Regions from separate parts of the Mesorhizobium sp. WSM4814 genome, predicted to be linked through region 2. Evidence: predicted binding sites of a transcription regulator. Region 2 holds the regulator's gene; each other region holds the start of a gene.
What was found. The regulator PhoB, encoded in region 2, activates phosphate uptake and scavenging genes when phosphate is short. The targets are predictions, from matches to a motif close to TGTCATNNANCTGTCAT.
Positions count from the first base shown of each region.

Region 1: ppk2 (polyphosphate kinase 2) is a predicted target of PhoB. The motif match lies at 3,315-3,331, and genes of this name have one in related genera.
Region 3: AC0L2V_RS12445 (ceramide glucosyltransferase) is a predicted target of PhoB. The motif match lies at 8,788-8,804, and genes of this name have one in related genera.

Region 1 is NZ_JBVVQT010000002.1:131,545-142,258, reverse strand. Features, by position in the region: gene hemB (porphobilinogen synthase) at 8-1,039, shown strand; gene AC0L2V_RS03925 (dihydrofolate reductase family protein) at 1,445-2,089, shown strand; gene ppk2 (polyphosphate kinase 2) at 2,307-3,227, opposite strand; gene AC0L2V_RS03915 (aldo/keto reductase) at 3,484-4,527, shown strand; gene AC0L2V_RS03910 (glycosyl transferase family 90) at 4,562-5,533, opposite strand; gene AC0L2V_RS03905 (hypothetical protein) at 5,737-5,895, shown strand; gene AC0L2V_RS03900 (DUF982 domain-containing protein) at 6,165-6,422, opposite strand; gene AC0L2V_RS03895 (multidrug efflux MFS transporter) at 6,571-7,824, shown strand; gene AC0L2V_RS03890 (DUF423 domain-containing protein) at 7,859-8,233, shown strand; gene AC0L2V_RS03885 (hypothetical protein) at 8,266-8,430, opposite strand; gene AC0L2V_RS03880 (hypothetical protein) at 8,500-8,643, opposite strand; gene AC0L2V_RS03875 (LacI family DNA-binding transcriptional regulator) at 8,765-9,847, shown strand; gene AC0L2V_RS03870 (OpgC family protein) at 9,856-10,714, opposite strand, start outside.
Region 2 is NZ_JBVVQT010000016.1:2,683-13,396, reverse strand. Features, by position in the region: gene pstC (phosphate ABC transporter permease subunit PstC) at 31-1,419, shown strand; gene pstA (phosphate ABC transporter permease PstA) at 1,412-3,025, shown strand; gene pstB (phosphate ABC transporter ATP-binding protein PstB) at 3,038-3,853, shown strand; gene phoU (phosphate signaling complex protein PhoU) at 3,889-4,596, shown strand; gene phoB (phosphate regulon transcriptional regulator PhoB) at 4,613-5,302, shown strand; gene AC0L2V_RS21865 (ROK family protein) at 5,423-6,670, opposite strand; gene xylF (D-xylose ABC transporter substrate-binding protein) at 6,936-7,976, shown strand; gene AC0L2V_RS21855 (sugar ABC transporter permease) at 8,118-9,437, shown strand; gene AC0L2V_RS21850 (ATP-binding cassette domain-containing protein) at 9,531-10,325, shown strand; gene AC0L2V_RS21845 (CHASE domain-containing protein) at 10,439-10,714, shown strand, end outside.
Region 3 is NZ_JBVVQT010000006.1:90,770-101,483, forward strand. Features, by position in the region: gene mmsA (multiple monosaccharide ABC transporter ATP-binding protein) at 1-1,287, shown strand, start outside; gene mmsB (multiple monosaccharide ABC transporter permease) at 1,284-2,576, shown strand; gene araD1 (AraD1 family protein) at 2,865-3,857, shown strand; gene AC0L2V_RS12430 (ABC transporter substrate-binding protein) at 4,039-4,770, opposite strand; gene AC0L2V_RS12435 (2'-deoxycytidine 5'-triphosphate deaminase) at 4,906-6,000, opposite strand; SAM riboswitch at 6,126-6,203, shown strand; gene AC0L2V_RS12440 (O-succinylhomoserine sulfhydrylase) at 6,277-7,467, shown strand; gene AC0L2V_RS12445 (ceramide glucosyltransferase) at 7,514-8,668, opposite strand; gene apaG (Co2+/Mg2+ efflux protein ApaG) at 8,927-9,319, shown strand; gene AC0L2V_RS12455 (Hsp33 family molecular chaperone) at 9,400-10,410, opposite strand; gene argF (ornithine carbamoyltransferase) at 10,573-10,714, opposite strand, start outside.

The DNA.
Region 1 (10,714 bases), on a different contig from region 2:
TTTGGCGATGAACAAATTCACCCCAGCAAAGCCTGCCGGCGCGCGCAGCGTCGACGAGATCACCGGCAGTCGCCGTTTGCGCCGCATGCGCAAGGCCGACTGGTCGCGCCGCCTCGTGCAGGAGAACCGGCTCTCCGTCGACGATCTGATCTGGCCGATCTTCGTCGTCGATGGGAACAATATCCGCGAACCGATCGCCGCCATGCCTAATGTCTTCCGCCTGTCGCTCGACCTTGCCGTCAAGGAGGCCGAGCGCGCGGCAAAGCTCGGCATTCCGGCGATCGCCACCTTCCCCAATGTCGAGCTCGGCCTGCGCGACCAGACCGGCTCGCACATCCTCGATCCGGAAAACGTCATCAACCGCGCCACGCGCGCCATCAAGCGCGCAGTGCCCGAGATCGGCATCATCACCGATGCGGCGCTCGATCCCTTCACCTCGCACGGCCACGACGGCATCTTGCGTGACGGCATCATCGTCAACGACCAGACCGTGGAGCAGGTGACGGCGGCTGCCGTCATCCAGGCTTCTGCCGGCGCCGATATCATTGCCCCTTCCGACATGATGGACGGCCGCATCGGCGCCATCCGCGATGCGCTCGACGCCAATGGTTTTCAGGATGTGGCGATCATGTCCTACGCGACGAAATTCGCCTCCGCCTTCTACGGACCCTATCGCGAGGCGGTCGGCACCGCCGGCCTGCTCAAGGGCGATAAGAAGACCTACTATCTCGACCATGCCAATTCCGACGAGGCCGTGCGCGAGGCCGAGCAGGACCTCGCCGAGGGCGCCGACATGCTGATGGTCAAGCCCGGCCTGCCCTATCTCGACATCATCCGCAGGCTGAAGGACGAATTCCGGATGCCGACCTTCGCCTATCAGGTGTCGGGCGAATATTCGATGATCAAGGCGGCCGCCGCCAATGGCTGGATCGACGGCGACAAGGCGATGCTGGAATCGCTGCTCGCCTTCAAGCGCGCCGGCTGCGACGGCATTCTCACCTATTTCGCGCCTGAAGTGGCGGCGATGCTGAAGGGGTGATGCGCATCTGTTGCGCCTGGTCCAAGCGCGCCATGGCCGCCGCAGGGCAAGCGTTTCAGGTTTGCGCTGCCCCTCATTGCCCTGCCGGGCATTTCTCCCCGTATAGTGACGGGGAGAAAGACGCCTTCGCAGAGGATTTCGCCAATCTCCAACATTGCAGAAGGCGAGCCGAGGTTGCGGCCAGCCCCTTCGCCCCGTCACTATACGGGGAGAAGGTGCCGGCAGGCGGATGAGGGGCGGCACCGACATCGACAATTGCTCATTCCAACACGAGTCGAAGCTTCTTTTACTGAATCCCTAACGGCCGCCGGCCACCTCCACTCCTAAAATACCGCTTGCAAAATGCAATCAGTCTGGCTAATTACAACCGCTTGCATTTCACAACTGGATTAGAGGGAGGTCCTCATGTCAAAGCTTCGCGTCAACGCTTTCACCGTATCTATCGACGGCTTCGGCGCCGGTCCCGACCAGGACCTGAAAGAGCCGCTGGGCGTCGGCGGGGAAGCCCTGCACACATGGATGTTCGGCACCCGAACCTTCCGCAACATGTCCGGCGAAGATGGCGGGACCACGGATACCGACGACGCGTTCGTAACGCGCAGCTTCGAAAACACCGGCGCGTGGATCATGGGCCGCAACATGTTCGGGCCGGTTCGCGGCGCTTGGCCCGATTACACCTGGAAGGGCTGGTGGGGAGACAATCCGCCCTACCATGTGCCGGTCTTCGTGCTCACCCACCATCCGCGGGATCCTATCGTCATGGAGGGCGGCACGACCTTCCATTTCGTGACCGACGGCATTCACTCGGCGCTGGAAAAGGCGAAAGCCGCGGCTGACGGCAAGGATGTCCGGCTCGGCGGCGGCGTCGCCACGATCCGGCAATATCTGAGGGAAAAGCTCATCGACGACATGCATCTGGCGATATCGCCGATGCTGCTCGGCTCAGGCGAGAACCTTTTTGCCGGCATCGACATGGTCAAACTCGGCTACCGCTGCAGCGAGCAGGTGGGCACGCCGAATGCCATGCATGTCACCATCGAGCGGGCGTGAGCCTGGTTAAGTTCCCCCTTCTCCCCTTGTGGGAGAAGGTGGCCGAGCGAAGCTCGGTCGGATGAGGGGTGTTCCAGCTTGGCGCACACCTACGTTCAAATCGGGCGCACAGCGCCAGGATCACCAGCGCCTCATTTCTTCCAACACCCCTCTTCCGTCTCGGCGCTGCGCGCCGATCCACCTTCTCCCACAAGGGGAGAAGGAAGAGGCGCGCTCCTCAATACTTCTCCGGAACATACAGCTCGCGCGGCAGCACCTGGCGCTCGTATTCTGGATTGAAGACGCGATCGGGCAGCGTGATCTCTTCGTGCGGCACTTCCTCATAAGGCATCTGCTTGAGGAGATGATCGATGCAGTTCAGCCGCGCCCGCTTCTTGTCGTTGCCCTCGACGATGAACCAGGGGGCTTCGGGAATGTTGGTGCGGGCGAAGGTCTCTTCCTTGGCCTTGGTATACTGTTCCCAGCGCACGCGCGACTGCAGGTCCATCGGCGACAGCTTCCACTGCTTCATCGGATCATGGATGCGCATCTGAAAGCGCATCTGCTGCTCCTCGTCGGTGATGGAGAACCAGTATTTGACCAAGGTGATGCCGGAGCGGACCAGCATGCGCTCGAACTCCGGCACGTCGCGAAAAAACTCCTCGACCTGGTCCGGCTCGGCGAAGCCCATCACACGTTCGACGCCGGAGCGGTTATACCAGGAGCGGTCGAACAGCACGATCTCGCCGCCTGCCGGCAGATGCGGCACGTAGCGCTGGAAATACCATTGCGATTTCTCGCGCTCGGTCGGCGCCGGAAGTGCGACGACGCGGCAGATGCGCGGATTGAGCCGCTGGGTGATGCGCTTGATGACGCCCCCCTTGCCGGCCGAATCGCGGCCCTCGAAAACCACCACCAGCTTCTTCCTGGTGTAAGCCACCCAGGACTGCAGCTTGATCAATTCGGATTGCAGCGTGATCAGGTCGCGAAAATATTGCAGGCGATCCATCGAGGGCGGATGCGCGTTCTTGTAGATCCTGGCGATTTCCAGCGACAGCGCCGGTTCCGACATCTCCAGCTCGTAGTCCTCGTCGAGCGTGTCGGCGAGTTCCGCTTCCAGCCAGTCCCTGGCGGGAGAATTCTGTTTTGCTTCGGTCATTTATGCTGCTCCGCGTGCACGCCCGCGTCGGCCTCGGCCTGCCGGCCGAGATCGGACACCTTGAGCCGACTTGCATATAGGCCCGCAATGACGGTTTTATTGCAGCCGGCCCGCACGCCGGTAGCCCAACTCCGCGAGATGTGATCGATCAGCCTGCCTGGCACGCACGACAAGCGGCTCGAATTGTCCTACAAATGCCAGGTTTCCCCGAGCAACCTTCAAAGCACCCTTTTCAACGCAATCGCGAGGATCTGACATGGAATACCGCACACTCGGCCGTTCCGGGCTGAAGGTTTCGACGCTGACCATGGGCACCATGACTTTTGGCGGCGCTGGCGCATTTTCGGCGGTCGGCAAGACCGATCTCGACGAGGCACGCCGGATGATCGACCTCTGCATCGATGCCGGCATCAATCTCATCGACACCGCCAATGTCTATTCGAACGGGCTTTCGGAAGAGATCATCGGCGAAGCGCTCGGCGGCAAACGCAAGGGCGATGTGCTGATCGCCTCCAAGGCGCGCATGCGGATCGGCGACGGTCCCAACGATGAGGGCCTGTCGCGCTATCATCTGATCCGCGAGTGCGAGAAGAGCCTGAAGCGCCTCAGGACCGACGTCATCGACATCTATTTCCTGCACGAATGGGACGGCACGACGCCGCTCGAAGAGACCATCGCCGCGCTCGACACGCTCGTCAGCCAGGGCAAGATCCGCTATGTCGGCTGCTCCAACTATTCCGGCTGGCAAGTGATGAAGGCGCTGGGGATCAGCGACCGCCAGCACCAGCCGCGCTTCGTCACCCAGCAGATCCACTACACGCTGGAAGCGCGCGAAGCCGAATACGAACTGCTGCCGATCTCGGTCGACCAGGGGCTTGGCGTGCTGGTATGGAGCCCGCTCGCCGGTGGACTGCTGTCCGGCAAATACCACCGCGACCAGGCCACCGCCCGCCAGATCAGCGGCTGGACCGAACCGCCGATCCGCGACGAGGACCGGCTGTGGCGGATCGTCGACGTGCTTTCCCATATTGGCGAGAACCATGGCGTTTCGGCGGCGCAGGTGGCGCTTGCCTGGCTGCTCGGCCGGCCCGCGGTCAGTTCGCTGGTGATCGGCGGACGGACCGAAGCGCAGTTCAAGGACAATATCGCCGCAGCCGGCCTGGTGCTGACCAGCGATGAGCGCGCACGCCTCGACGCTGTGAGCCGCCCGCCCGTTCTCTACCCCTATTGGCACCAGCAATTCACGGCAAAAGACCGGTTTGGTCCGGCCGATCTGGTTCTTGACCGGGAGGACATCTGACAACGATCCGGATCAGGTCGAAGTCGCCGCGGGCTTAGCCTGAAATAAAACGCCAGATCTCGGGATCAGGCTCGATCTGGCCGCTGAGCACGAAATATTTGTAGAGCACGAGCAAGCAGATCGCCTGCTCGGCCCGCTCGTCGGCGAACTTGCGGCAATAGGCGTTGGCGGCGGCAACGATGCGTTCGGCCTCAGTCGGATGGCGTTCGAGATATTGCACCCGCTCGGCAAGATCCGTGAAATCAGGTTCGAGCGGCACATAGTGAACACCAGCCACGAGTTCGCTTTCGGCGAACCATGTCTCATATGTCGGCGGTGGCATCAGGCACAGCGAATTCGAACTCATGACCCATTTCAAGTTGGTCGCCACATCGTTGCCTTCGAGCGAAATGATGTAGCGACAGCGCCGCTGCTGGTCGATGCTCAGATAAGACTTGCGAAATTCCGGCGCTGCCGTCGGTTTGGGCGTTCCGACATCGCAAAAGGGCAGATCGCGCGCAACCTCCAGAAGCAAGGTCCTTATCGGGTTGTTGAGCTCGCCGCGCCACACTGCAACCGGAAGCTTGTCCGCGAAGGCTACATCGTCGGCGGGCATGTGGAAGTGGCGGAACTTGTTGAGCTTGAACAGCACCCCATTGCTGTTGTCGCCGGCGATCGGCCGATCCTTGACGATCGACGGCATCGCAGGCACGTCGACGACGTCGCCGAATTCGAGATCGATGCGCAAATCGGGATCGAAGTAGCGGGTAAATTCCTTCAGATCGTAGTAATACATGCTCCGGCCTCTCGGTGGCCGGCTGACCGGCACGGCCCCGCCGCTCGGCGCGAAAGCGTCCTGCAATCTGTTGTAGCAGTTGAGACGCGCGCGGACCGATCCGTCCGAAAGCCTGGCCTGATCGAGCAACCCGGCGAGCCTGCGGCGGAACAGCGCCTGCGGTGCGATATCGCGCACGGCATTGCGCGCATAGTAGAATAGCTTCTGTGCGTTTCTTTGAAGGGTGGCCATCGGTCACTTGGTGAAAAATCGGCTTGTGATTTGCCCCCCGGTCCCCCCTACACCATTGTGCCGGCTATCTTGCAAGCCACGGAACCGTGTTCAGCCGGCCTGCCTGGCTGTCCATGGAGCCGATCGCTCTTTGCAGTGTTGTGTTTGTAGCCCAATGCTCCTAGGCAGGGCTAAGAACCTTTGGGATTGTGAAAGGAAGAGATATGGCGCGAGCACCGAATTACGGCCAGGAACGCAAGGAACGCGACCGGCAGAAGGCTGCCAAGAAGGCGGAAAAGCAAGCGGCCAAGGTCGCAGCCAAGGAACGTTCGAAGCCGGAAGACGAGACCACGTCCGATACCGAAACGGAAACCGCAGAGTAAACTGCAGGGCAATCGCTTCATAGTGACGGCGAGAAGGGAACTGGCCGCAACTTTGGCGCGCTTTCTGCAACGTCGGAGATTGGCGAAACCCTTGGTGCAGGCCGCTTTCTCCCGTCCGGTGAGAAATACCCGGTCCACCCTCCGTAGCTGCAGCGCAGCTGCTGCGGAGGACGGGCAGGGCAAGAGGGGCAGCGCAAGCTGAAGCGATTGCCCCTCAGTAAAAGCGCACCCGGCCCGCGAGGCGGATCAGATCAGATTTCGCTGCGTCTTCAGACCGGCGCCTTGTCGCTGACGAAAACGTTCACTTCGCGGGCGGCGGCGATGAAGGCACGCCTTGCGATCATTGCCGGTTTGTCGCCGGCCAGCGCATCATGGCAGGCCTGCAGCGCTTCGCGATGCTTTGGACTGCGCTTGCCGGGCCAGTTGTTGAGGAGGTAGTCGGAAGCCTCGCGGGCCGTGCGCAAGAGCTGAGTGGTTCCCGCCGCGCCCTTGACGGTCACGGGTGTTTCAAATCGGTTGTTTTCCATCGCCGCTCTTACGCCATCGCCGCTCGCGAAGCGAGCGCGAAAGTGGTTGCCACCGCAATCACGCCGCGAAGCTGCTAATCCCCTGGCAGGCAGGCCGCGCCAGTTGTTGTGCAATGATGCCGTCGAGAGGCTGCCGGACAGGACAGACATGCCGCAAGACCCTGCCACCCAAGGCGCCCACAATATCCATTGGCGCCGCAATCTCGCCGTGTGCTTTGCCGGCTCGTTCAGCACGCTTGTCGCCATGACTCTGCTGTTGCCCTTCCTGCCGCTCTACGTCGAGCAGCTGGGCGCCGAGGGCCACGCGGCTGTTGTGCAGTGGTCCGGCATCGCCTATGGCGCGACCTTCTTCGCCGCCGCGCTGGTCGCACCGCTGTGGGGACGGCTTGGCGACCGCTACGGCCGCAAGCTGATGCTGGTGCGCGCCAGTTTCGGCATGGCCGTCTGCATGTCGCTGACCGGCATGGTGGAGACCGTCTGGCAATTGGTGCTGCTACGCCTGCTGATCGGTTTCGCCGGTGGCTATTCCTCGGGCTCGACCATTCTCGTCGCCATGCAGACGCCGAAGGAGCGGTCGGGCTGGGCGCTCGGCGTGCTGTCGGCCGGCATCACCGGCGGCAGCCTCGTCGGTCCCTTGCTCGGTGGCGCGCTGCCGCCCTTGATCGGCATCCGCGCAACCTTCCTGGTCGCCGGCGGCGTCATTTTCCTGGCGTTCCTGGCAACGACTTTTCTCATCAAGGAGAACCCTCGCCCGGCAGCCGACAAATCGGCATCGACTGAGAATCTGAAAGGCGGATGGTCGCAAATCCCGGATAAGCGCCCGGTCGTCGCCATGCTGGTGACCGGCATGCTGCTGAGCTTCGCCACCATGTCGATCGAGCCGATCATCGCGGTCTATGTGCAGCAGATCATCGAGGATCAAAGCCGGGTCACGCTGATGTCCGGCGTGGTCATGTCGGCGGCGGCACTTGGCGCCATCCTGTCGGCCTCGCGTCTCGGCAAGCTCGCCGACCGCGTTGGCCATTGGAACGTCATCATTGCGGCGCTTGCCGTCTCGGCGCTGCTGCTGATCCCGCAGGCTTTCGTCACCCAGGGCTGGCAGCTCGTCGGCCTGCGTTTCCTGATGGGACTGGCGCTTGGCGGCCTCCTGCCCTGCATCACCAGCGTCATCCGCCATAATGTCCCGGACGGCGTCGGCGGCAATGTGCTCGGTCTGTCGATCTCGGCGCAGTATGTCGGACAGGTTGCCGGGCCGCTGCTCGGCGGCTTCGTCGGCGGTCATTTCGGCATGCGCGCGGTGTTTCTCGGCACATCCGTGCTGATGGCGGGCGGAGCGGCGTATAATTGGCTGGTCCAGTCGCGCCGCGCACGCGACATGCTGGTGCAGGCGGGCAAATCCTGACACGGTTTGCGGGCCACTTCACGGAGTCCAAGACATGAGCACAGCCGACCACCCAGCAAGCGGCATCGGCCGCATCCTCGTTTTCGTCGGCGGTCTGTGCGGCGCGGCCGGTGTGGCGCTTTTTGCCGCGGCGGCACATCTGGGCGGCGCTTTCGTCGGCACGGTCGCGTCGTTCCTGCTCACGCATGCACCGGTCTTCCTGGCCGTCGGCCTCGTCGGCGCAAACCGGATCATGCGTACCGCAAGCCTTATTCTTCTCGTCGGGCTTGTCCTGTTCTGCGGCGACCTGCTCGCCCGCGACTTCCTCGGCTCGCGGCTTTTTTCGATGTCGGCGCCGATCGGCGGCACCTTGCTCATTGCCGGTTGGCTGGCGGTTGCGGCCTCGGCGCTGGTGCGCCCGCGCTCCTGAGGCAGCCGGCTTCGGTTTCCGCCAAACGACGGTCAGTCAGACGACGGCCACTCCTGCCGGCGCTCAGGCCGAACCGGCAGGTCGCGATTGCGCGCCGCCGGCTTGGCCAGGCGCCGCCGCTCCGGCCTGTCGATGGCCGGCGAGATGCCCCAATAATTGCGATAGATCTCTTCGAACAGGTGATTGATCGGGTGCATGGCTTGGTTTCCTCTTCGATTTTTAGAATTGAATCGATCCAATCGACAGGCATGAAAAAACGCTGCCGATCAGCTCCGCTTGCGCTCCACGAGAAAACGCAGATCGCGGATCCAAGGGCCGGCGCTGCCGCGACGCGTCCGGGTCACCGCCTTCGAAATCATGCTCCAGTCGTTGCGATAGGTGTCTTCGAACAGGTAATTGACGGGGTGCATGGCTCACTCCTTGCTGATAACTCAATTGGATCGATTCAAAACTAGGCTTGGACCGCGCTGATGTCAAGCAAAATTTGAATCGATCCAACAAAGGTGCTAGATAGCAGGCTGGAGCAGAAAAATGGCATCATCCAGCGAAAGCAATACCAGACCCATCCGGCTGGCCGACATCGCCAAGGCCGCCGGGGTTTCGCACGGCACCGCCTCCAACGTCTTCAGCCGTCCCGAGATCGTGCGCGAGGAAGTCCGCGAACGGGTCAAGGCGGCGGCCGAGGCGATGGGCTATGCCGGTCCCGACCCCAAGGGCCGGCTGCTGCGCGCCGGCAAGGTCAACGCGATCGGCGTCGCCACGACCGAGCCGCTGTCCTATTTCTTCGATGATCCCTTTGCCCGCGCGATGATGGCCGGCATTTCCGAGGCCTGTGACGCCACCGGCGCGGGAATAGCGCTGGTATCGGCCGGCAACCAGGAAAAACTTGCCTGGAACATCCAGAGCGCGCTGGTCGACGGCTTCATCCTGTTCTGCATCGAGGGCGGTTCACGGCTTGTCGAACTGACGCGCGAACGCAAACTCCCCTTTGTCGCGCTTGAGCTCGGCTTCGACGACGACACTGTTTCGGCAATCGGCGTCGACAATGTCGCCGGCGCCCGCCTGGCGGCGCAGCATCTCGCCGAGCTTGGCCATCGGCGCTTTGCCGTGCTGGCGCTGCCCTTCGCCGACGGCAGCACCGGCCTTGTCTCGCCGGAGAAGGTCCGGACGGCCCTCTACACCGGCACGCGCGATCGCCTCGTCGGCTATTTCGAGGCGTTTTCCCGGTATGGCGTCGATACCGCCGGGATACCGGTATACGAGACCGAAAACGACGAAGCCAGCACAAGGGCCGGCCTCGAAACGATCTTCGCCTCGGCAGCGCGGCCGACCGCCATCCTGGCGATGTCGGACCGGATCGCCATGGTCGCGATCGAATGGTTGGCCGCGCGTGGCATTGCGGTTCCCGGCGACGTCTCCGTCGTCGGCTTCGACGGCGTGCCTGACGCGGCACTTTGCGATCCTCCGCTGACCACGGTCGCGCAGCCGATCGCCGAGATCGGCCGCCGTGCGGCGCGAACGATCCTCGATTTCGACGGCACAGTGCGGCGCGAGACGCTTGGCGTCGAGCTTGTCGTCAGGGCATCGTCGGGGCCGCCGCCCAAGACAGCCTGAGCCCGACGCTATCGATTCATGCCTGCTGCCATGGTCCCCACGCCGAAGGACGCATGGATCGGCGGCGCCTGGCTGCGGACCGGCTTGCCGTTGCCGCCAATAGAAGACAGCCATTCGAGATAATAGGCGAGCGCGAACTGCATGGCGATGCCGGCGGCGATCAGCAGGCTGTCATAGGCAAATCCGCCCGGGTTGATCAGCTTCATCACCTGCGCCGCCATGGCGATCAGCGTGCCGGCGATGAAAACCGGCAGCGATCGCTTGCCCAATATGGCGAGCGGATGATCGCGGCTGGTGCGGAACAGGTTGGAGACAGAAGGAAACGCCACGATCAGATAGCTCACCGCCAGGATGTGCAGCAGCCTCGGCAGCGACAGGAAGGTCTTGTCGAAGCCGGTCAGCACCACCGGCAGGTTCAGCCACGACACGTGCCCCCATAGCGGGCTGTGCACCCAGACCAACGCCGTCGCGACATAGGCCGCCGACGCGCCGACCAGCCAGCGATTGACCGGAATGGCGCCGCCGCGCCTGATGTGCAGCATGCTCGCCAGGCCGATGTTGAAGAGGAACTGCCACGACATCGGATTGAGGAACCAGAAGCCGGGCTCAGGGTAATTCGGCGGGGCGATCTGGTAGATCCCGGCAACCAGCCACAGAGTTCCGGACAGGGCGAGCGCCGTGAAAGGCCGGTAGCTGATCGACAGCAGGAAGGTTGGCGCCATCAGCAGCAGCACCGCATAGACCGGCAGGATATTGTTGTAGCCAAGCTGATGGCCAAGCATGACGATGCCGACCAGCACATGTTGCGGGTCCCTGATCAATGGCTCGATGTTGATCAGGGTCAGCATGTCCGGCCGCTTCGCGAAC
Region 2 (10,714 bases):
TGACCGGCGGTCGAGGGGACGTCCCGAATCATGGTCGGTTATCTCGTTGTTCTTCTGGTGGTTCTGGCCGCTGCTGCCTATTGGCTCGGCCGGACCCGCGCTATTGCCAGCGTCAATGGCGACGTCGCGCGACTGCATTCGCTGCCTGGCCAGCATGGCATGTTTCTGGCGCTTTTTGCTGCCGGTCCCGCGCTGCTTGCGATCGTGTTGTGGTCGCTGGTGACGCCGGGAATTGAATCGTCGATCATTGCCGACCGCTTCGCCTCCGAGTTGTCGGGAATGGGCGTCCCGCAGGTCGAAGCTTTCATCCGCGACGCTCGCGCGATGGCCTTTGGCGGACTTGTCGGCTTCGCCGACCCCACGAAAGAGGCGGCCGCCGCCCTCTACAAATCGGTCCATGCGACCAGCACCTGGATCATCTGGACCGTCGCACTCGTGCTTTCCGCGTCCGGATTTTACTGGGCCTATTCACGCATCGCACAGGCCTACCGGGCGCGCCACGTGGTCGAGCGCGTTCTTCGCGCATTCTTGATCGCCTGTTCGGTGGTCGCGATCCTGACGACGATCGGCATCGTCCTGTCGCTTATCTTCGAGTCGCTGCGGTTCTTCCAACAGGTGCCGTTCTACAAGTTCCTGTTCGGCACGCATTGGTCGCCGCAGAGCGCCTTCACTGGCGCGGGAGCCGAGGCCGGGGCGGTCAACGAGGACATTTTTGGCATGGTGCCGCTCTTTGCCGGCACGTTGCTCATCACCTTCATCGCCATGCTGGTGGCTGCGCCTATCGGGCTGATGGCTGCGATCTATCTTTCGGATTACGCCTCCAAAAGCGTCCGCGCGGTCGCAAAGCCGGTTCTGGAAATCCTCGCCGGCATTCCGACCGTCGTCTACGGCTTCTTCGCCGCGCTGACGGTTGCGCCCTACTTCCGCGGTATCGGCGAAAGCCTGGGCCTCAACGTCGCATCTGAATCCGCGCTCGCCGCAGGCGTGGTCATGGGTATCATGATCATTCCCTTCGTTTCCTCGCTTTCCGACGATGTGATCAACGCCGTTCCGCAATCCCTGAGAGACGGTTCTGCCGGCCTCGGCGCGACCAAGTCGGAAACCATCCGCAAGGTGGTCCTTCCCGCTGCCCTTCCGGGCATCGTTTCGGCGATGCTGCTTGCCGTCAGCCGCGCAATCGGCGAAACGATGATCGTGGTCATGGCGGCGGGGCTGGCGGCAAACCTCACGGCAAATCCGCTCGAAGCGGTCACCACCGTGACCGTGCAGATCGTGACGCTGCTGGTGGGCGACCAGGAGTTCGACAGCGCCAAGACGCTTGCAGCCTTCGCACTCGGCCTGGTGCTGTTCTGCATCACGCTTACCCTCAACATCGTCGCTTTGCGCGTCGTCCAGAAATACCGAGAGCAATATGACTGATGCGATCTCGTCATTCGGCGCCGTCGGACGGCCGGTCAGCATTCATACCGACGATGCCGCGAAGGCGCGGCTGAAGGGCCGCTACCGCACGGAAACGTGGTTCAAATGGCTCGGCGCCGCAGCTGTCGTGTTGGCCGGCTTGTTCCTTGTGCTGCTCCTGTCGACGATCGTCACGCAGGCGATTCCGGCGCTGCGGCAGAACTATGTGACGCTGCCGATCGATCTTTCAGCGGCCAAGGTCGACCCGGCGAAACTCGATGAAGTGAACTACGACGCCATCGCTCAGGAAGCGCTTACGGCAAAATTTCCGGATGTGACGAGCCGCCAGGACAAGCGCCTGCTGCGCGGGCTGATTTCCACCGGCACAGGCGTGTTCCTGCGCAAGGATATTGCGGCTGATCCGGGGATGCTCGGAGGAACGGTGGACTATGCGGTTCCACTTGACGATTTTGCCGACCTCTATCTCAAGGGTTTGCTTGCCGATGTCGGTTCGGACGAAGCGCTTTCGACAAGCGTCACGCCTTCGGGAACCAGCGGCGACATCGATCTGACCTTCGGCGACGATGCCATGCTGGCGCTGGCGCGCGGCCATGGTGCGACCGAGGGCGAAAACGGCATGTTTACGCTGACGAGCGGCGCGTCGTCGCTGCTGGTCGCGTTCAATGGCGGCACGGTCAAGCTGACCTCGCTGTCGCCTGCGGCCAACGGCACGGTGATCGCAAAAGGCACGGTGATCGAGGCGCTGGACAGCACGGCGCCCGCCGCGAGCGGCCAGGCATTCCTGCGCGTCATCGAGACGCCGGAAGCATCGCGAAAGATTTCGGACAAGGTGATCGTCTGGCTCGACACGCTGAAGAGCGCCGGCCTGATCGAAAGCCGGTTCAACTCGATCTTCTTCTTCACCGGCGCAAGCCGCGAGCCGGAATTGGCCGGTGTCTGGGGCGCGGTCGTCGGATCGTTCCTGACCATGATCGTAACCCTCGCCATCGCCTTCCCGATCGGCGTTTCAGCGGCGATCTATCTTGAGGAATTTGCGCCCAAGAACCGGCTGACGACGATGATCGAAGTGAATATCAACAATCTGGCGGCGGTGCCTTCGATCGTCTTCGGCCTGCTTGGACTTGCCGTATTCCTGAATTTCTTCGGCATGCCGCGCTCAGCCCCGGTGGTCGGCGGCATGGTGCTGGCGCTGATGACCTTGCCGATCATCATTATCGCCTCGCGCGCTTCGCTGCGCGCCGTGCCGCCGTCGATCCGCGAGGCGGCGCTTGGCATCGGAGCGTCCAAGGTCCAGACCGTATTCCATCACGTCCTGCCACTGGCGATGCCGGGCATCATGACCGGCACCATCCTCGGAATGGCGCATGCGCTGGGCGAAACCGCGCCGTTGCTGATGATCGGCATGGTCGCCTTCATCGTCGACATTCCCGGCGGCTTCACCGATCCCGCGACGATCCTGCCGGTGCAGATTTTCATGTGGGCGGATTTCCCGGAAGCGGGGTTCCAGCAGAAGACTTCGGCGGCGATTTTGATTTTGCTGGTGTTTTTGGTCATCATGAATGCCATCGCGGTGATACTGCGCAGGCGCTTCGAGCGGCGCTGGTAAGGAGTAGAGGATATGAACATCATGACGGAAGCCGGCGTCGAGCAGAAACTGAGCAGCGCAACCAACGCCCCTTCGATCAAGATGAAGGGCGAAAAGGTCTCCGTTCACTACGGCGAGAAGCGAGCACTGTTCGACGTCGATCTCGATGTCCGCGAGCATCAGGTGACGGCGTTGATCGGCCCATCGGGCTGCGGCAAGTCGACGTTCCTGCGTTGCCTGAACCGAATGAACGACACGATCGATATCGCGCGGGTGAGCGGCAAGATCACGCTCGACGGCGAGGATGTCTACGACCCGAAAATCGATGTCGTCGAGCTGCGAGCTCGCGTCGGCATGGTGTTCCAGAAGCCGAACCCGTTTCCGAAGTCGATCTACGAAAACGTCGCCTACGGTCCGCGCATCCACGGCCTGGCCAGGAGCAAGGCCGAGTTGGACGGCATCGTCGAATCGAGCCTGAAGAAGGCCGGCCTGTTCAACGAGGTCAAGGATCGCCTGCTCGAGTCGGGTACCGGCCTGTCCGGCGGACAGCAGCAGCGCCTGTGCATTGCGCGCGCCATCGCCGTGTCGCCGGAAGTGATCCTGATGGACGAGCCCTGTTCGGCGCTCGATCCTATCGCCACCGCCCGCGTCGAGGAACTGATCGACGAACTGCGCCAGAACTATACGATCGTCATCGTCACCCATTCGATGCAGCAGGCGGCGCGCGTGTCGCAACGCACGGCGATGTTCCATCTCGGCTATCTGGTCGAGGAGGGCGCGACCGACAAGATGTTCACCAACCCCGACGACAAGCGCACCCAGGACTACATCACCGGCCGGTTCGGCTGAGCGGTCCGGCGAATTTCGAACACGAGGACAGCACCATGGGTGAACACACCGTCGCATCTTTCGACGAGGAACTGGAGCACATCGACCGGCTGATCCGCGACATGGACGAGCTCGCCGCCGCAATGGTAGCGGCCTCGATCCGCGCGCTGCTTGCGTCGGACAATGCGATGGCGCAGCGCGTCGTCTCGGACGACGCCATCATGGATGCGCGGCAGCGCGAACTCGATGACAGCGCCATCACGCTGATCGCCAAGCGGCAGCCGATGGCGCAGGATCTGCGCGCCGTGGTTGGCGCAATCCGCATGGCTGGCGATCTCGAGCGCATCGGCGATCTGGCCAAGAACATAGCCAAACGGGTCAGCGCAGTCGGGCAGAGCGCGACGCCGCGTAATCTGTCGCACGGTATTGACGCGATGGCGGATCTCGTTCTTGTGCAGCTGCGCGGGGTGGTCGAGCACTATGTGTCGCGCGATGCCGGCGCGTTGAAGGAACTGCGCGCCGACGACCAGAAGATCGACGTGAAATACACGGCGGTTTTTCGCGAGCTCCTGACCTACATGATGGAGGATCCGCGCAACATCACCGCCTGCACGCACCTTCTGTTCTGCGCCAAGAATCTCGAGCGTATCGGCGATCACGTCACCAACATCGCCGAAAACGCCTACTTTGTCGTGACCGGGCAGCAATTGCCGGCGGACCGCCCGAAGCTCGACGAAACGACGATGTCGGCGCCGGCGACATGACAGGAGTGACCGGCCGATGATCGCGCCGCGCATCATGGTGGTGGAGGATGAAGAGCCGTTGGGCGTCCTCCTCCGTTACAATCTTGAATCCGAAGGCTATCAGGTCGAGGTGGTGACGCGCGGCGACGAGGCCGAAATCCGGCTGCAGGAAAACGTGCCCGATCTTTTGGTGCTCGACTGGATGGTGCCGGCGGTTTCCGGCATCGAGCTTTGCCGGCGGCTTCGGGTGCGCCCCGAAACCGAGCGGCTGCCGATCATCATGCTGACCGCGCGCGGCGAGGAGAGCGACCGGGTGCGCGGCCTTTCGACCGGAGCCGACGACTATCTGGTCAAGCCGTTCTCGACACCGGAATTCATGGCCAGGGTCAAGGCGCTGCTGCGCCGCGCCAAGCCGGAAGTGCTGTCCAGCGTGCTCAAGGTCGGCGACATCATGCTCGATCGTGAATCGCACCGGGTCTATCGCAAGAAGAGCGAGATCCGGCTCGGGCCGACCGAATTCCGGCTGCTCGAATTCATGATGCGGCACCCGGGCCGGGTCTTCTCGCGCAGCCAGTTGCTCGACAATGTCTGGGGCGAGACGATCTACATCGACGAGCGCACGGTGGACGTCCATGTCGGCCGGTTGCGCAAGGCGGTCAACAATGGTCGCATGCCCGATGTCATCCGCACCATCCGTGGCGCCGGCTATGCGATCAGGGAAGACTAGCTGATACCTGCGCTTCCGGCGTACCCCAAAGTACGCTCCGCTCCGGATCTCGGAACCCACCATTCTCGACTCGGCCTGACCTGAATCTCAACACACCCCAAGTCGCGACCCGGGAATCCTTCAAGCCACGTTCTTTCCGACCGAGCCGGCTCGTGCCTGGATGCTCGGCGCGAAAATCTCCTGGTCGACGAAGCTTAGCGCCCGCATGGCGCAGCCTTCGCGGATCAGCGGCAACTCGTTCGGCTCGGTGTCGAAGGAAATCGAACCCGAATGCTGGCCGCCGGCGGTCTGGGCGATGGCCTCGCGCAGCGCCGGCTCGATCAGGTCGAAGGCGGCAGCGCTGGCGCCGACCATGGCCACGGGCGCCGGATCGATCAGCGCGAACAGGCTGCCGAGCCCGAAGCCGAGCGCCTCGCCGGCCTTGCGGTAGGCTTCGCGCTCCGGTCCGTCCGTCTCGCGCGCCCGGGCCGCCAGTGCCCGCATCTCGGCGTCGCTGACATCGGCGACCGGCTCGGCATTCTCGCTCAACAGCCTTGCGTTGCGCCAGATGGCGTAGTTGCCGGCATAAGCCTCGACGCAACCGCGCCGCCCGCAGCGGCAAAGCGCGCCACCCGGCCGATGGATCATGTGGCCGAATTCGCCGCCTGAGGAGTGGGTGCCGGTGAACAGCTCGCCCTTCAGCACCAGCCCCATGCCGATGCCGTGCGAGAGCAGGATGGCGATGAAGTCATCGCGGTAGCGATCCGGGTGGCGCCAGCGCAGCGCCACGGCCATCATGTTGCAGTCGTTCTCCATGATGGCCGGGATGCCGAACTCGCGTTCCAGAATGTCGGCGAAGGCGATGTTCGTCTGCGGCGTGATCGGCGACCACAACATGGCGCGCGCATGGGAATCGGTGATGCCCTGGATCGCCAGCGCGATGCGGGCGACGCTTTGGACATCGAGGTCGGGATCTTCGAGCCGGCGCCGGACGATGGCGACACATTCGCCGATCAGCGCGTCACGCGACATGGTCAGCGTGTCCAGCCGGCGCTGGTCCTCGGCGACCACTTGTCCGGCATAATCGATGACGGCGACCGACAGGAAATTCAGCGACAACACGACGGCCAACACCGCAGCGGCTTGCGGATTGAGGCTGAGGCCGACCTGCGGCCGGCCGCGTTTCAGCGAAACCGTCTCGCTCGCCTTGCTCTCGGCCAGGATGCCTTCCTGGATCAGGTCGGCAGAGATCGCCGATATGGTCGAATGGCTGAGGCCGGTGGTCGCGGCGATCTCGGTCCGCGACGGCTGGCCTGCCCGGCGCACGGCCGAAATCACCATCGCCCGGTTGCGCCGGCGCAGATCGTCATGACGGATTCCCACCGACATTTTTGTTTCCTCCTCATCGCCGCGGCCGCTCATGAATCGGAAGCCGTCGGTAATGTCCGACAAATACTGGCAGAAGCGGAGGGGGCTGTCATTATTTATTCCGAGCCTCGAAAAAAAGCCCGACAGGACGTCAACATCCATCAGAATTGGTGTTGACAGTGCTTCGGCGTTGGACCAGTATTTTTTCGAGGCTCGAAAAAATAGAGCCTTTGTGCCGGCCTTCGGGCCAGTTGGTCGCGCCCTACGCGGCGCAGGGAGGAATATCATGAAGAGATTCGCAGCCGCCATTCTGGCGGGGGTCGCCATGTCGCTGACGCTCGCGTCGGCCGCGCAGGCCAAGGACAAGGTCATCGGCGTTTCGTGGTCGAACTTCCAGGAAGAGCGTTGGAAGACCGACGAAGCCGCCATGAAGGCGGCGATCGAGGCCGCCGGCGACAAATATATTTCCGCTGACGCACAGTCCAATCCCGGCAAGCAGCTGACCGACGTCGAGAGCCTGATCTCGCAGGGCGCCAACGCGCTGATCATCCTTGCGCAGGATGCCTCGGCCATCGGTCCGGCGGTGCAGAAGGCGCTGGACGAAGGCATTCCGGTCGTCGGCTATGACCGGCTGATCGAGAACAAGGACGTGTTCTATCTGACCTTCGACAACCAGGAAGTCGGCCGCATGCAGGCCCGCGAAGTGTTCAAGGTGGCGCCGGAAGGCAATTACGTTTTCATCAAGGGCTCGGGCGCCGACCCGAATGCCGATTTCCTGTTCGCCGGCTCCATGGAAGTGCTCAAGGATGCCATCGACAGCGGCAAGATCAAGAATGTCGGCGAGGCTTATACGGACGGCTGGCTTCCCGCCAACGCCCAGAAGAACATGGAACAGTTCCTGACCGCCAACGACAACAAGGTCGATGCGGTGGTTGCCGCCAATGACGGCACCGCCGGTGGCGTCGTCGCGGCGCTGACGGCGCAAGGCCTGGCCGGATCCGTCCCGGTTTCGGGCCAGGACGGCGACCATGCCGCGCTGAACCGTATCGCGCTGGGCACACAGACCGTATCGGTGTGGAAAGACGCGCGCGAGCTCGGCAAGAACGCCGCCGAGATCGCCTCGCAGCTGGCCGACGGCAAGCCGATGACAGACATTGCCGGCGTCAAGGATTTCACCACGCCGGGCGGCAATGTCGTCAAGTCGCTGTTCCTGACGCCGATTGCCATCACCAGGGACAATCTCAACGTCGTCATCGACGCCGGCTGGATCAAGCAGGAAGAGGTCTGCGCCGGCGTGGCGGCGGGCACCGTCGCGGTCTGCAACTGATCCGCCTTCGCCAAAAAAACCTGAAACGCCGCGGCTTCACGCCGCGGCGTTTTTTTCAAAAGAGTTGTTTTTCCGCGTCTCGCGGGTAATTTCTAAGCTGCTTCCGGCATCCGCGGCAGACGGCAACGGTGGGAGGACATCATGACCGACACGACTTCCAACACGCCGGCTGCCGATCGGGCGCGTGAATCCGAGCTCAGCCCCTTCGGCCGCTTCCTCAAGGCAACCGAGCTCGACATACGCATGCTCGGCATGGTCGGCGCGCTGCTGATCATCTGGGTTGGAATCCACATCCTGTCGGGTGGGCTTTTCCTCACGCCGCGCAATCTCTGGAACCTGTCGGTGCAAACTTCCTCGGTCGCGATCATGGCGACCGGCATGGTGCTGGTCATCGTGATGCGCAACATCGATCTTTCGGTCGGCTCCGTCGAAGGCGTGATCGGCATGGTGATGGGCGTTGCGCAGGCAGAATTCCTCATCCGCGTCATGGGATTCCAGCTTGGAAATCCCTGGATATGGGTAATCGCCCTGGCTGCCGGCGTGGCGCTCGGCCTCATGATCGGCGCGCTTCAGGGCTTCATCATTGCCTATCTCGAGGTTCCGGCCTTCATCGTGACGCTGGGCGGCCTGCTGATCTGGCGCGGCATGGCGTGGCTGATGACGAGCGGGCGCACCGTCGCGCCGCTCGATGCCACGTTCCAGCTGATGGGTGGCGGGCCGCGTGGCTCGATCGGGGCGACCGCGAGCTGGATCGTCGGCATTCTCGCCTGTGTGGCCGTCGCCTTGATGCTGCTCAACGGCCGGTCGCAGCGCAAGCGCTTCAAGTTTCCGTTGCGCCCGGTCTGGGCGGAGAGCCTGCTTGGTGTTGTCGCCTGCGCCGCCATCCTCGGCGCCGTCTGGATCGCCAATTCCTATCCGTGGCCAATCGGCATCGTTCGCCAATACGCCCAGCGGAACGGCATCACCATCCCCGAGGGCGGGCTGTTCATCGCCCATGGCATCGCCATACCGGTGCTGATCGCGGTCGCAGTCGGCATCGTCATGACCTTCATCACCCGGCGCACCCGATTCGGCCGCTACGTCTTTGCCATTGGCGGCAACCCGGAAGCGGCGGAACTCGCCGGCATCAACACGCGCTGGGTGACCATGAAAGTGTTCATGATCATGGGCGTTCTGGCCGCGATCAGCGCGGCAATTGCTTCGGCCCGCCTCAATGCGGCGACCAATGCGCTGGGCACGCTGGACGAACTCTTGGTCATCGCAGCAGCCGTCATCGGCGGCACGTCGCTGGCCGGCGGCTCCGGCACGGTGCTCGGCGCCATGCTGGGCGCGCTTCTGATGCAGTCGCTGCAGTCCGGCATGGTATTGCTCGGCATCGATTCACCGCTTCAGAGCGTCGTCGTCGGCGCCGTGCTGGTCGTCGCCGTCTGGCTCGACACCGTCTACCGCAAGCGGGTCTGAGCATGATCCCGAGCCAAAGGTCCGGATCAGCGAAAAGTGGACATCCGTTTCGGTCCAGCATCATGCTCGGCGAAACCATAGAGAGGAACGATCATGGCTGACACGACTGCTCCCACGCCACTGATCGATATGCGCAACATCTCGATTGCCTTCGGCGGTATTCGCGCCGTCGACGATGCATCGATCGACCTTTTCCCGGGCGAGGTCGTGGCGCTGCTCGGCCACAACGGTGCGGGAAAGTCGACGCTGATCAAGATCCTGTCCGGCGCCTACAAGCGCGATTCGGGTCAGATCTTCGTCAATGGCGAGGAGGCTTCGATCGCCAATCCGCGCGACGCCAAGAAATACGGCATCGAGACGATCTACCAGACGCTGGCGCTCGCCGACAATGTCGACGCCGCCGCCAACCTGTTCCTCGGCCGCGAGCTGATGACCGGCTGGGGCACGCTCGACGATGGCGCCATGGAGGCCGAGTCGCGCAAGGTGATGGGCAGGCTCAATCCCCGCTTCCAGCGATTCAAGGAGCCGGTGGTCAAGCTTTCGGGCGGCCAGCGGCAGTCGGTGGCGATCGCGCGCGCCATCCTGTTCAACGCCCGCATCCTGATCATGGATGAGCCGACGGCGGCGCTGGGACCGCAGGAAACGGCGCAAGTCGGCGAACTGGTCATGCAGCTCAAGGCCGACGGCATCGGCATCTTCCTGATCAGCCATGACATCCACGATGTGTTCGAGCTTGCCGACCGCGTCTGCGTCATGAAGAATGGTCGGGTCGTTGGCACGGCGCGCACCGGCGACGTGACCCAGGACGAGGTGCTCGGCATGATCATTCTGGGCAAGTGCCCGCCAGGCGCCATACCCGGGCCAGGCGCGCTGAAGATCGCCGCCTGAAGCGTCAAATACCTGTCACGTGATATGCCAGCCGTCATGATGGTTTGGCCGCGCCATTGTGTTGCCACGGGGACTTGCCCATAAGATGGGGAACCATGGGTCGCAGCCACAGCTTGAAGAAGTTCTTCCCGATCGTCGCTTTCATCGCCGTCGCGCTGATCAGCCTGACAATGGCGGGATTCGCCTATTTCGCCACGCAGGAAGCGGCGCGCATCAAATTCGAGGCGACGGCGGACGACGCCCTCAACCGGATCGATAGCCGCATCGACCTGCATCTGTCGATGCTGCGATCGACACACGCACTGTTCGAGGCTCGCAATGGTGACATTTCGCGGAGCGAGTTCAAGGCGTTCTTCGATGCGCTGGGTATCAACGACAATTTCGCCGGC
Region 3 (10,714 bases), on a different contig from region 2:
GGCATCGTCATCATCCACCAGGAACTCGCACTGGTGCCGATGCTGTCGATCGCCGAAAACATCTTCCTCGGCAACGAACACGCCAGCTACGGCATCATCGACTGGAACGCCAACGAGACGCGCACCAGCGCCCTGCTCAAGAAGGTGGGCCTTAAGGAAGACCCCAAGACGCTGATTACCAATATCGGCGTCGGCAAGCAGCAACTGGTCGAGATCGCCAAGGCGCTCAGCAAGGAAGTGCAGTTGCTTATCCTCGACGAGCCGACGGCGAGCCTGTCCGAAAAGGACAGCCAGGCGCTGCTCGACCTGCTGCTCGAATTCAAGCGGCAGGGCATCACCTCGATCCTGATCTCGCACAAGCTCAACGAAATCAACCGGGTCGCCGACAAGGTCACGATCATCCGCGACGGGCGGACGATCGAAACGCTGGCGAAGAAGGACATCTCGGAAGACCGCATCATCACCTCGATGGTCGGCCGCTCGCTGGACGACCGTTATCCGTCGCGCGAGCCTGACATCGGTGAGGTCGTGCTGCAGGTGAAGAACTGGTCGGTCTATCATCCGATCCATGCCGAGCGGCAAGTGATCAAGGGTATCGATCTTGACGTCCGCAAGGGCGAGGTGGTGGGTATCGCCGGGCTGATGGGCGCCGGACGCACCGAATTCGCGATGAGCCTGTTCGGCCGCTCCTATGGCCGCCACATCACCGGCGAGGTGCTGCTCAAGGGCAAGCCCATCGATGTCTCCTCTGTCAGCAAGGCAGTCGAACACGGCATTGCTTACGTCACCGAAGACCGCAAGACCTACGGTCTCAACCTGATCGATCATATCAAGCACAACATCACGCTGGCCAATCTTCCCGGCGTGTCGCGCCATAGCGTGATCGACGACATGCGCGAGCTCGCCGTCGCCAACGACTACAAGGCCAAGACCAACATCCGCTCGTCCAGCGTTTATCAGATGACCGGCAATCTATCGGGCGGCAATCAGCAGAAGGTGGTGCTGTCGAAGTGGCTGTTCGCCAATCCGGAGGTGCTGATCCTCGACGAGCCGACGCGCGGCATCGACGTTGGCGCCAAGTATGAAATCTACACGATCATCGCGCGTCTCGCCTCGGAGGGTAAGGCGATCATCGTCATCTCGTCCGAGATGCCCGAACTGCTCGGCATCACCGACCGTATCTATGTCATGAACGAAGGACGCATCGTCGGCGAAATGGCGGCGAGCGATGCCAGCCAGGAAAAGATCATGCGCGCCATCGTTCGCGGAGAAGGAAAAGCATCATGAGCACCGAAAGCGGTCCCGTCCCGAAAAGCGGCGTCGCCGAAGATGTGCAGCAAGGGCCGCGCATTGCTGTCTCGGCGCTGGTCACCAACCTGCGCGAATACGGCCTGATCTTGGCGCTTATCGCCATCATGGTGTTCTTCCAGTACACGACATCCGGAACGCTGTTCAAGCCGGTGAACTTGAGCAACCTGGTGCAGCAGAACAGTTTTATCATCGTGATGGCGCTGGGCATGCTGCTGGTGATCGTCTCCGGCCATATCGATCTCAGCGTCGGCTCCGTCGCCGGTTTCATCGGCGCGCTGGCGGCGATGATGATGGTCATCTGGCCGCTCGGCCCGTTCAGCAATCCGCTGGTGGTGTCGATCATCTGCCTGATCGTCGGTGGTGCCATCGGCGCGGCACAGGGCTACTGGATTGCCTATCACCGAATACCGAGCTTCATCGTCACGCTGGCGGGGATGCTGATCTTCCGCGGCATCTGCCAGGCGCTGCTGGGTGGCGGGTCTTCCGTGGGCCCGCTTCCGGCCGGCTTCAAGGCGCTCAGTTCCGGCTTCATTCCCGACGTGATCGGCTCATTGACGCTGATCCCGCCGGTGGTGAACGCCGCCGGCAAGACAATCGTCGGCAGCGGCCTGACGCTGCACATGACGACGATCGTGCTCGGCCTCATTGCCGTGGTCGCCTATGCTTATTTCGGGCTCAGGGCACGGCGCAGCCGCGAGCGGCATGGCTACGAAGCCGAGCCGTTCTCGCTGTTCGTCGTCAAGACCCTGGTGACCAGCGCCCTGGCGCTGTTTCTGGTTTACCAATTCGCCACCTACAGGGGTCTGCCAATCGTTCTCGTGGTGATGGGCGTGCTGATCGCGCTGTTCGTCTTCGTCACCAAACGCATGACGGTGGGCCGCCGCATCTACGCAATGGGCGGCAATGCCAAGGCGGCGCAGCTATCGGGTATCAAGACCGAGCGGCTGACCCTGATGGTGTTCATCAATATGGGCGTGCTCTCGGCGCTCGGCGGGCTGATTATTGCGGCGCGCCTTGGCCAGGCGGTGCCGGCGGCCGGCCTCGGCAGCGAGCTCGACGTCATCGCCGCTGTGTTCATCGGCGGCGCTTCGGCGATGGGCGGCGTCGGTCAGGTGGTTGGCGCGGTGGTCGGCGGTTTCATCATGGGCGTCATGAACAACGGCATGTCGATCATGGGCGTCAATGTCGACTGGCAACAGGTGGTCAAAGGCCTGGTGCTGCTCGGCGCCGTGGTCTTCGACGTCTACAACAAGAACAAGGCTTGAGGCGAGGGAACTCATGCATGTCGCCAAACGTGTGCAGCGTGTTGGGACAACGGCACGCATGAAAGCAAGGATTAAAGCGGGCCCGTTTTCAAACGCGGCGCGCTTTTAGGAGGCACGGGTCACATCGCGGCGCTGCCGGGCGACGCAAGGAAGTCCCCCCAGGGGACCGGGCCCGCGAGCGCAATCCGGAGGAAGAATTTCACCCGTGGCGCGGACACCGTCCGAGCTGCGCCAGGAAAAGCTTGCCAGACCGGCAGGCCGGCCAAGGCAATTGAGAGAGGGTACGTCATGCTGATTTCCCAGATCCTCGACGAGGCGGAAACCATCCGCGTCGTCGCCCGCAACGGCGGCAAGACCAGAATCATCAACGGCGCCCGCAGCGTCTATTCGCTGGCGATGGAGGCCGCGCGCACCGGCACCGGGCTTGTCGCCCTCATCGAGCGCAAGGGTTTTGGTGAAGCGGTCGACCTCGATGCCGCCTACAAGAAGGGGCGGCTATTGTCGCCGATCAACCATCCCGACCCGGCGCATCTCCACCTCACCGGCACCGGGCTGACACATCTCGGCTCCGCCGCGACCCGCGATTCCATGCACAAGAAGCTCAGCAGCGACGGCGAGGAGCAGCTCACCGATTCGATGAAGATGTTCCGCATGGGGCTGGAGGGCGGCAAGCCGGCCAAGGGCCAGACCGGCGTGCAGCCGGAATGGTTCTACAAGGGCAACGGCACCATGGCAGTGGCGCCCGGTGCGGCACTTCTGTCGCCCGCCTTCGCCGAGGATGCCGGCGAGGAGCCGGAAGTCGCCGGCATCTATGTCATCGGCGACGACGGCGTCCCGTTCCGCGTCGGCTTCACGCTGTCAAACGAATTTTCCGATCACGTCACCGAGCGCGTGAACTATCTTTTCCTCGCGCACTCCAAGCTGCGCAACGCTTCGTTCGGGCCGGAAATCCTGATCGGCGAGCTGCCGTCCGACGTCAGAGGTTCCTCGCGCATCCTCCGCGACGGCCAGCTGCTGTGGGAAAAACCGTTCCTGTCGGGCGAGGCCAACATGTCGCACACCATCGCCAATCTCGAACATCACCACTTCAAATATTCGGCCTTCCGCCAGCCGGGCGACGTGCATGTGCACATGTTCGGCACCGCGACACTGTCCTTCGCCGACGGCGTCAGGACCGAGGCCGGCGATGTCTTCGAAATCGAGGCCAAGGATTTCGGCCTGCCGCTGCGCAACCCGCTTGAAATCGAGCAGCCGGTGAAGGTGGCGGTGAAGGCGCTGTGAGGTGGGCTTCTTCCTTCTCCCCTTGTGGGAGAAGGTGGATCGGCGCGCAGCGCCGAGACGAATGAGGGGTGCTGGAAGGAATGAGACGTTGGTGTTCCCTGGAACACCCCTCATCCGACCGAGCTTCGCTCGGCCACCTTCTCCCACAAGGGGAGAAGGAAGAACGCGCAGCTTCAACGCCTCAATAAATATCGAAGTCGAAATATTTGGCCTGGATCTTCTTGTAGGTGCCGTCGGCGACGATCGCGTCGATTGCGGCGTTGAGCTTTTCGCGCAGCGCATTGTCTTCCTGGCGCACGGCGATACCGGCTTCGGTCTCGGTGCCCTTGACGTCGCCGACCATCTTGCAGCAGTCATCGCTCGACTTCTTCATCCAGTCCATCAGCACGAATTTGTCTGAAAGGACAGCATCGAGACGGCCGTTCACCAGGTCGGCGACCGCCTCCTCCTGGGTTGGATAGAGCTTCGCCTCGGCGCCGGCCTTGCCATAGACATCCTGGGCATAGTCGGCCTGGGTGGTCGAAGCCTGGGCGCCGACCGTCTTGCCGGCGAGTGCCGCCGGTTCGGTCGAGGCAATATCGCTGTCCTTCAAGGCCACCAGCGAAAGCGGCGTCGTATAGTATTTGTTGGTGAAGGAGACCTGCTTCTTGCGCTCCTCGGTAATGCTCATGGATGCGATGATGGCGTCGAATTTTTTGGCCTGGAGCGCCGGGATCATGCCGTCCCAGTCCTGCGTGACAAGTTCGCATTCGACCTTCATCTGAGCGCAAAGCGCATTGGTGATGTCGATGTCGAAGCCGACGAGCTTGCCATCCGCGGTGATGGTGTTGAACGGCGGATAGGCGCCTTCAGTGGCGATCTTCAACTTTTCCTGTGCTTGCGCCGACAGCGACCCGACTGACATCGCCAGCATGGCGGCTGTTGCTGCCGATGCGATCCATCTTGAAATCTGCATTTTTTGTTCCCCTTGTTCCAACCGTATTGACGGCTAAGACAGCCAAGCACGACCCGTAAGGTCAGGCAAGCATGGTCTGATCATGGCGGGCGATCAGCGCGCGGCGCGAAAATGCTTGGACAGTTTCAGGCCCTGCGCCTGATAGTTCGAGCCGAGATCTGTGCCGTAGAGCGCCTGCGGCCGCTTCAGCATGTGCTCGTAGACCAGCCGTCCGACGATCTGGCCGTGATCGAGGATGAACGGCACTTCGTGGCTGCGCACTTCGAGCACGGCCCGGCTGCCGGTGCCGCCCGAGGCCGAATGGCCGAAACCCGGATCGAAGAAACCGGCATAGTGGACGCGGAATTCGCCGACCAGCGGATCGAAGGGCGTCATCTCAGCGGCATAGAGCGGCGGCACATGCACCGCTTCCTGGCTGACGAGGATATAAAATTCGTCCGGATCGAGCACCAGTTCGCCGGCGCCGCTCTTGTAGAGCGGGTCCCAGAAATCGACGACATCCTGCGCGGCGCGCTTGTCGACATCGACCAGGCCGGTGTGGTGCTTGCCGCGGTAGCCGACCAGCCCGTCCTTGTCGCCATCGAGGTCGATCGACAGTGCGATGCCGCCGCCGGAAATGTTCGGCGGCTCGGTGGCGACGAGCGTCTCGGCACGGTGCAATTCGTGCAGCTCGCTTTCCGACAAAAGCGCATTGCCGGTGCGGAACCGGATCTGCGACAGCCGCGAGCCGGCGCGGACGACGATCGGAAAGGTGCGCGGGCTGACTTCGAGATAGAGCGGGCCGTTGTAGCCGGCAGCGATCTTGTCGAACTCGTGGCCGCGATCGGTCATCACCCGGGTGAAGATGTCGAGCCGCCCGGTCGAGCTTTTTGGGTTGGCCGAGGCGGAAATGTTTGCCGGAAGCGCCAGGCTCTCGAGCAGCGGCACGATATAGACGCAGCCCGTCTCCAGCACCGCACCATCGGTGAGATTGATTTCGTGCAGCTTCAGGCGGTCGAGTTTTTCAGCAACCCTGTGGTTGGGGCCGGGCAGGAAGGAGGCGCGCACCCGCCAGGCCTTGTCGCCAAGCCTGAGGTCCAGGCTGGCCGGCTGGACCTGGTCGGCGTCGAGCGCGCGCGGCGACTTCAGCGCGCCAGACTGGTACAGCGCGGAAATATCCTGATCCGGAAGAATGCCTGTCTGCCGCAAAGTCTGGCTCCGCTCGAAGGCCGGGCGTGGTCTCGTCTTGTCGCAGGTTCTTGCCGTGGAACCCGCTGGTACAAACCTCTTAATCATGCCGGCAATTGACGCAAGCGCGGTGCAGGTCTAAAGGATCGTTATCCCGTGGTGATTTGGCCGGTCGGCTTGCAGCCACGTTAAACAAGTCGCTAAAGGACCGTCGGGCCGAAAGGCCGTACGACCGGTTGCGACTTTCGCGGCCGGTTTTTTTGTGTTTGGACCATTTTTTGTGTTTGGAACAAGGTGATGACGAGCAAAACGCGCAACTGGAAGCCTCAGACCGCCCTCGTGCATGCAGGAACGCTGCGTTCCGGCTTCGGCGAAACCTCCGAGGCGATGTATCTCACGCAAGGCTATGTCTACGACACGGCGCAGGCGGCGGAAGCCCGCTTCAAGGGCGAGGAACCGGGCTTCATCTATTCGCGCTATGCCAACCCGACGGTCGACATGTTCGAGAAGCGCATGTGTGCGCTGGAAGGTGCCGAAGATGCCCGCGCCACCGCATCCGGCATGGCGGCGGTGACGGCGGCGTTGCTGTGCAGTGCCCGGGCCGGCGACCACATCGTGGCGGCGCGCGCGCTGTTCGGCTCCTGTCGCTGGGTGGTCGAGACGCTGGCGCCGAAATACGGCATCGAGGCGACGCTGGTCGACGGCACCGACATCGCCAATTGGGAAAAGGCGGTCAGGCCCAACACCAAGTTGTTCTTCCTTGAAAGCCCGACCAATCCAACGCTGGAGGTCGTCGACATCGCAGCCGTAGCCTCGCTTGCCGATTCGATCGGCGCGCGGCTGATCGTCGACAACGTCTTTGCCACGCCCTTGCAGCAGAAGCCGTTGCAACTCGGCGCCCATATCGTCGTCTATTCGGCGACCAAGCACATCGACGGTCAGGGACGCTGCCTCGGCGGCATCATCCTGTCGGACAAGAAGTGGATCGACGAGAATTTGCACGACTACTTCCGCCACACCGGTCCCAGCCTCTCGCCCTTCAATGCCTGGACGCTGCTGAAGGGGCTGGAGACGCTGCCGCTGCGCGTTCGCCAGCAGACGGAAAGTGCCGGCCGGATCGCTGACTTCCTCGCCGAGCGATCGGAAATTGTCCGCGTCATCTATCCCGGCCGCGCCGATCACCCGCAGGCGGCGATCGTCAAGAAGCAGATGTCGGGCGGGTCGACGCTGATCTGCCTCGACGTCAAGGGAGGCAAGCAGGCGGCCTTCGCCTTCCAGAACGCGCTCGATGTCGTGCTGATCTCCAACAATCTCGGTGACGCCAAGAGCCTGATCACCCATCCGGCGACGACGACACACAAGAATCTGAGCGACGAGGCGCGGGCCGAACTTGGCATCGGGCCAGGCACGCTCAGGCTGTCCGTCGGACTGGAGGACACTGACGACCTGCTCGAAGACATCGAGCAGGCCTTGAAAGCCGCCAGGTAGGGATACGCGCCGAACTGCTGCGCTGTGATCTGCAAAGCAGGCGCGGTCAGGCGCCCGACGGCGTCTCTTCCAATTCCGCAACGGCGCTGGTTTGGATGGTCATCGTGTTGCCGCGCCAGTCGACGGCACCGCTGAGCCAGCCGCGCACCCAGATGGCGGGAAGCATCACGTCCCGCGCAACCATCGCCGGGATCATGCGCAGCGACAGGTGCCAGCCCTTGGCCGAGGCGAGAGCGCATTCCGGCAGATAGGCGACTATCAGCACGGCGATGGCGGTAGCCGGCAGGCTGAAACCGGCGCCTGCTGCCGCAACCAGCGCAAGCACCAGCGGCGGCGCCGCTCCGATCAGGATCTCGGGCGCGAAAAACAGTGGGAAGGTGACGCGACGCAGGCGTGCCCAGCGGGCCTGGCGCGACCAGATTTCGCCAAATGTGCGCAAGCCGAGCGGCTGTTCGAAGGGCGCGGCAACGAGATTGACGCGCAGTCCGAGCCCGTTGACCAGCTTGGTCGCGGCGGCATCCTCGGCAATCTCGGCGGCAAGCGCACGGATGCCGCCATTGGCGTCGAGCAATGGCTTGTTCCACAGCATGCTCTTGCCCTGGGCGAAACCGAGGCCGAGCGCCTCGCCGGTATATTGCCAGCGCGCCTGCAGCGTGTTGAGGAAAGCGCATTCGACCTCCGCCCAGAACCCGTCCGGCCGCGAGCCGATCGGCGTCGAGCAGACGAGGCCGGTGTCCTGCCGCCATGCCGTCATCAGATGCTGGACATAGTCCCTCGGCATTAGGACGTTGGAATCGGCAAGGATGACCCAGTGGTGGCGCGCGGCCTCCCAGGCCTTCACGCAATTGTTGAGTTTTGGATTGCCGCTGATGCGGTCGTCGCCGACCAGCAGCCGGGCCGGCACGGCCGGAAAGCGGGCTATCGCATCGGTGATCGGCCCGACCACCGGGTCGTCGGCATGGGCGACGCAGAAAATGAGCTCATAGTGCGGCCAGTCGAGCGAGAAGGCGCGCTCGAGCGTCTCCTCGGTAAACGGCTCGACGCCGCGCGACGGCACGACGATCGACACCGGCGGCGCCTCGACGGCTGGCGGCGTGATCCTGCCAGGCCGCTTCAGCTTCAACGAAGCGAGCAGGATGCTGGCGAGATTGACAACAAGCAGAGCTATGGAAAGCAAGGCGGCTGTGACTGTCAATTCCATCAATATCTGGTCGCTCCAGAAAAAACCGGCCGCATGAAAGCCGTTTTCAACAGTTCGACAGAATGCTGAGTCGCCCGGCCCTGCACACCATCCCCGGCCCTGCACACCATCATTGTCACGTGTCACTTAAATGACATTGTTGTTCGGCACCTGCGCTTAACAAATTCGGGCAACGATGGCAGACACCGAGGGGACGCACCCCGTTGACCGAACTGCGGAGAGGGTCGAATGTTCCGTCTGCATAGTGTGGAGTGATTTATGTACAGCGCCGTCACGCGCGACATCGAAGTGCAGGTCAGGCCGTTCTATCTGGAAGACCGCTCCGACCCGTCGGAGAACCGCTATGTCTGGGGCTACCAGGTGACCATCGACAACCAGTCGGATGAATTCGTGCAGCTTCTGTCGCGCTACTGGCAGATCACCGACGGCACCGGCCGGGTCGAAGAGGTGCGCGGCGCCGGCGTTGTCGGCGACCAGCCTGAACTCAATCCCGGCGATAGTTATCAGTATACGTCTGGCTGCCCACTCTCGACGCCATCCGGCATCATGGTCGGCCACTACACGATGCGCAATAAGCGGGGTGAGACGTTCGACGTCGCCATCCCCGCCTTTTCGCTCGACCTGCCGGGCACGCGGCGGACAGTGAACTGAGGCTCACTTGGGCTTCTCGCCCCAGGGCGAGGGGCGAGAAACCAAGCTCTGCGAAGGCACCGAGGCAGCACTGACGCCGGCTATTGAGCCGCAGCAAATTCCGCCGGGTCGAAGTCATATTGCTTCGAGCAGAATTCGCAGGCGACGTGAATGCCGCCATCCTCGGTGCTGTCCCTGATCTCGTCGGCGGAGAAGCCTCCGAGAATGCCGCGGATCTTCTCCCTGGAGCATGAGCACTGGTCGGCTACCGGCACGCCGCCAAAGACGCGCACGCCGTGCTCGTGGAACAGCCGGTAAAGCAACCGCTCGGCGCCGATCGTCGGGTCGATCAGTTCCGTCGGCTCGATGGTGCCAAGCAACGCCAGCAGTTCCTGCCAGGAATTGTCGGCCGGATCATGGATCTCCTCGCGCGGATCGCCGTCGCCACCCGGAAGGTCGGGCACGCGCATGCGCTCCGCCGATTGCGGCAGGAACTGTGCCAGGATGCCACCGGCGCGCCATTGCTCGCGGGCACCGCCGATGCCGGGCGTCAACAGCTTGGCCACCGAAAGCCTGAGATCGGTCGGGATCTGCTCCGACTGCCGGAAATAGGTGCGGGCGGCCTCCTCCAGCGTCTCGCCGTCGAGTTGGACGATGCCCTGATAGCGCTGCGTGTGGGCGCCCTGGTCGATAGTCAGCGCCAGCACACCGCTGCCGAGCAGCGTCCGCTGCGAGGTCTCGCCGGCAGAAATCAGTGCCTCCAGCCGGTCGGCGTCAAAGCGGGCATAGGCGCGCAGCGCATGCGGCGTGGAAAAATCCGCCACCAGCATGTCGACCGGCCCGTCGGTGCGGGTCTGCAGGATAAACTTGCCTTCGAACTTGAGCGAGGTGCCGAGCAGCACCGTCAGCACGCAGGCTTCCGCCAGCAGGCGGGCGACCGGCTCGGGATAGTCATGACGGCTGAGGATCGCGTCGAGCATCGGCCCGAGCTGGACGGTGCGGCCGCGCACGTCGAGCGGGCCGACCTCGAAGGGCACGACATGATCGTCGCCGGCGTAGCCGAATTCGCCGAGTTTGGGTTGATGTTCAGCCAATTGACGGGTTTCCAACATGACAAAGCTCCGGGGCGCGGCGATGCCGCCCTCCGGGGCGCATGCGTCGAAACGCGCTCGATTTGCGTGATGCGCCTGAGATAGGCATCACGCACTCCCGGATCAAGGCGGCCGGGATCAAGGCGGCCCGGATCACGGTGACCAGGATCACAGCAGCCCGGATCAAGCGCCGAGGCACCAGGCCAAAACCGCCTTCTGGGCGTGGAGCCGGTTCTCGGCCTCGTCGAACACCACCGAATGCGGGCCGTCGATGACTTCGTCGGTGACCTCCTCGCCGCGATGCGCCGGCAGGCAGTGCATGAAC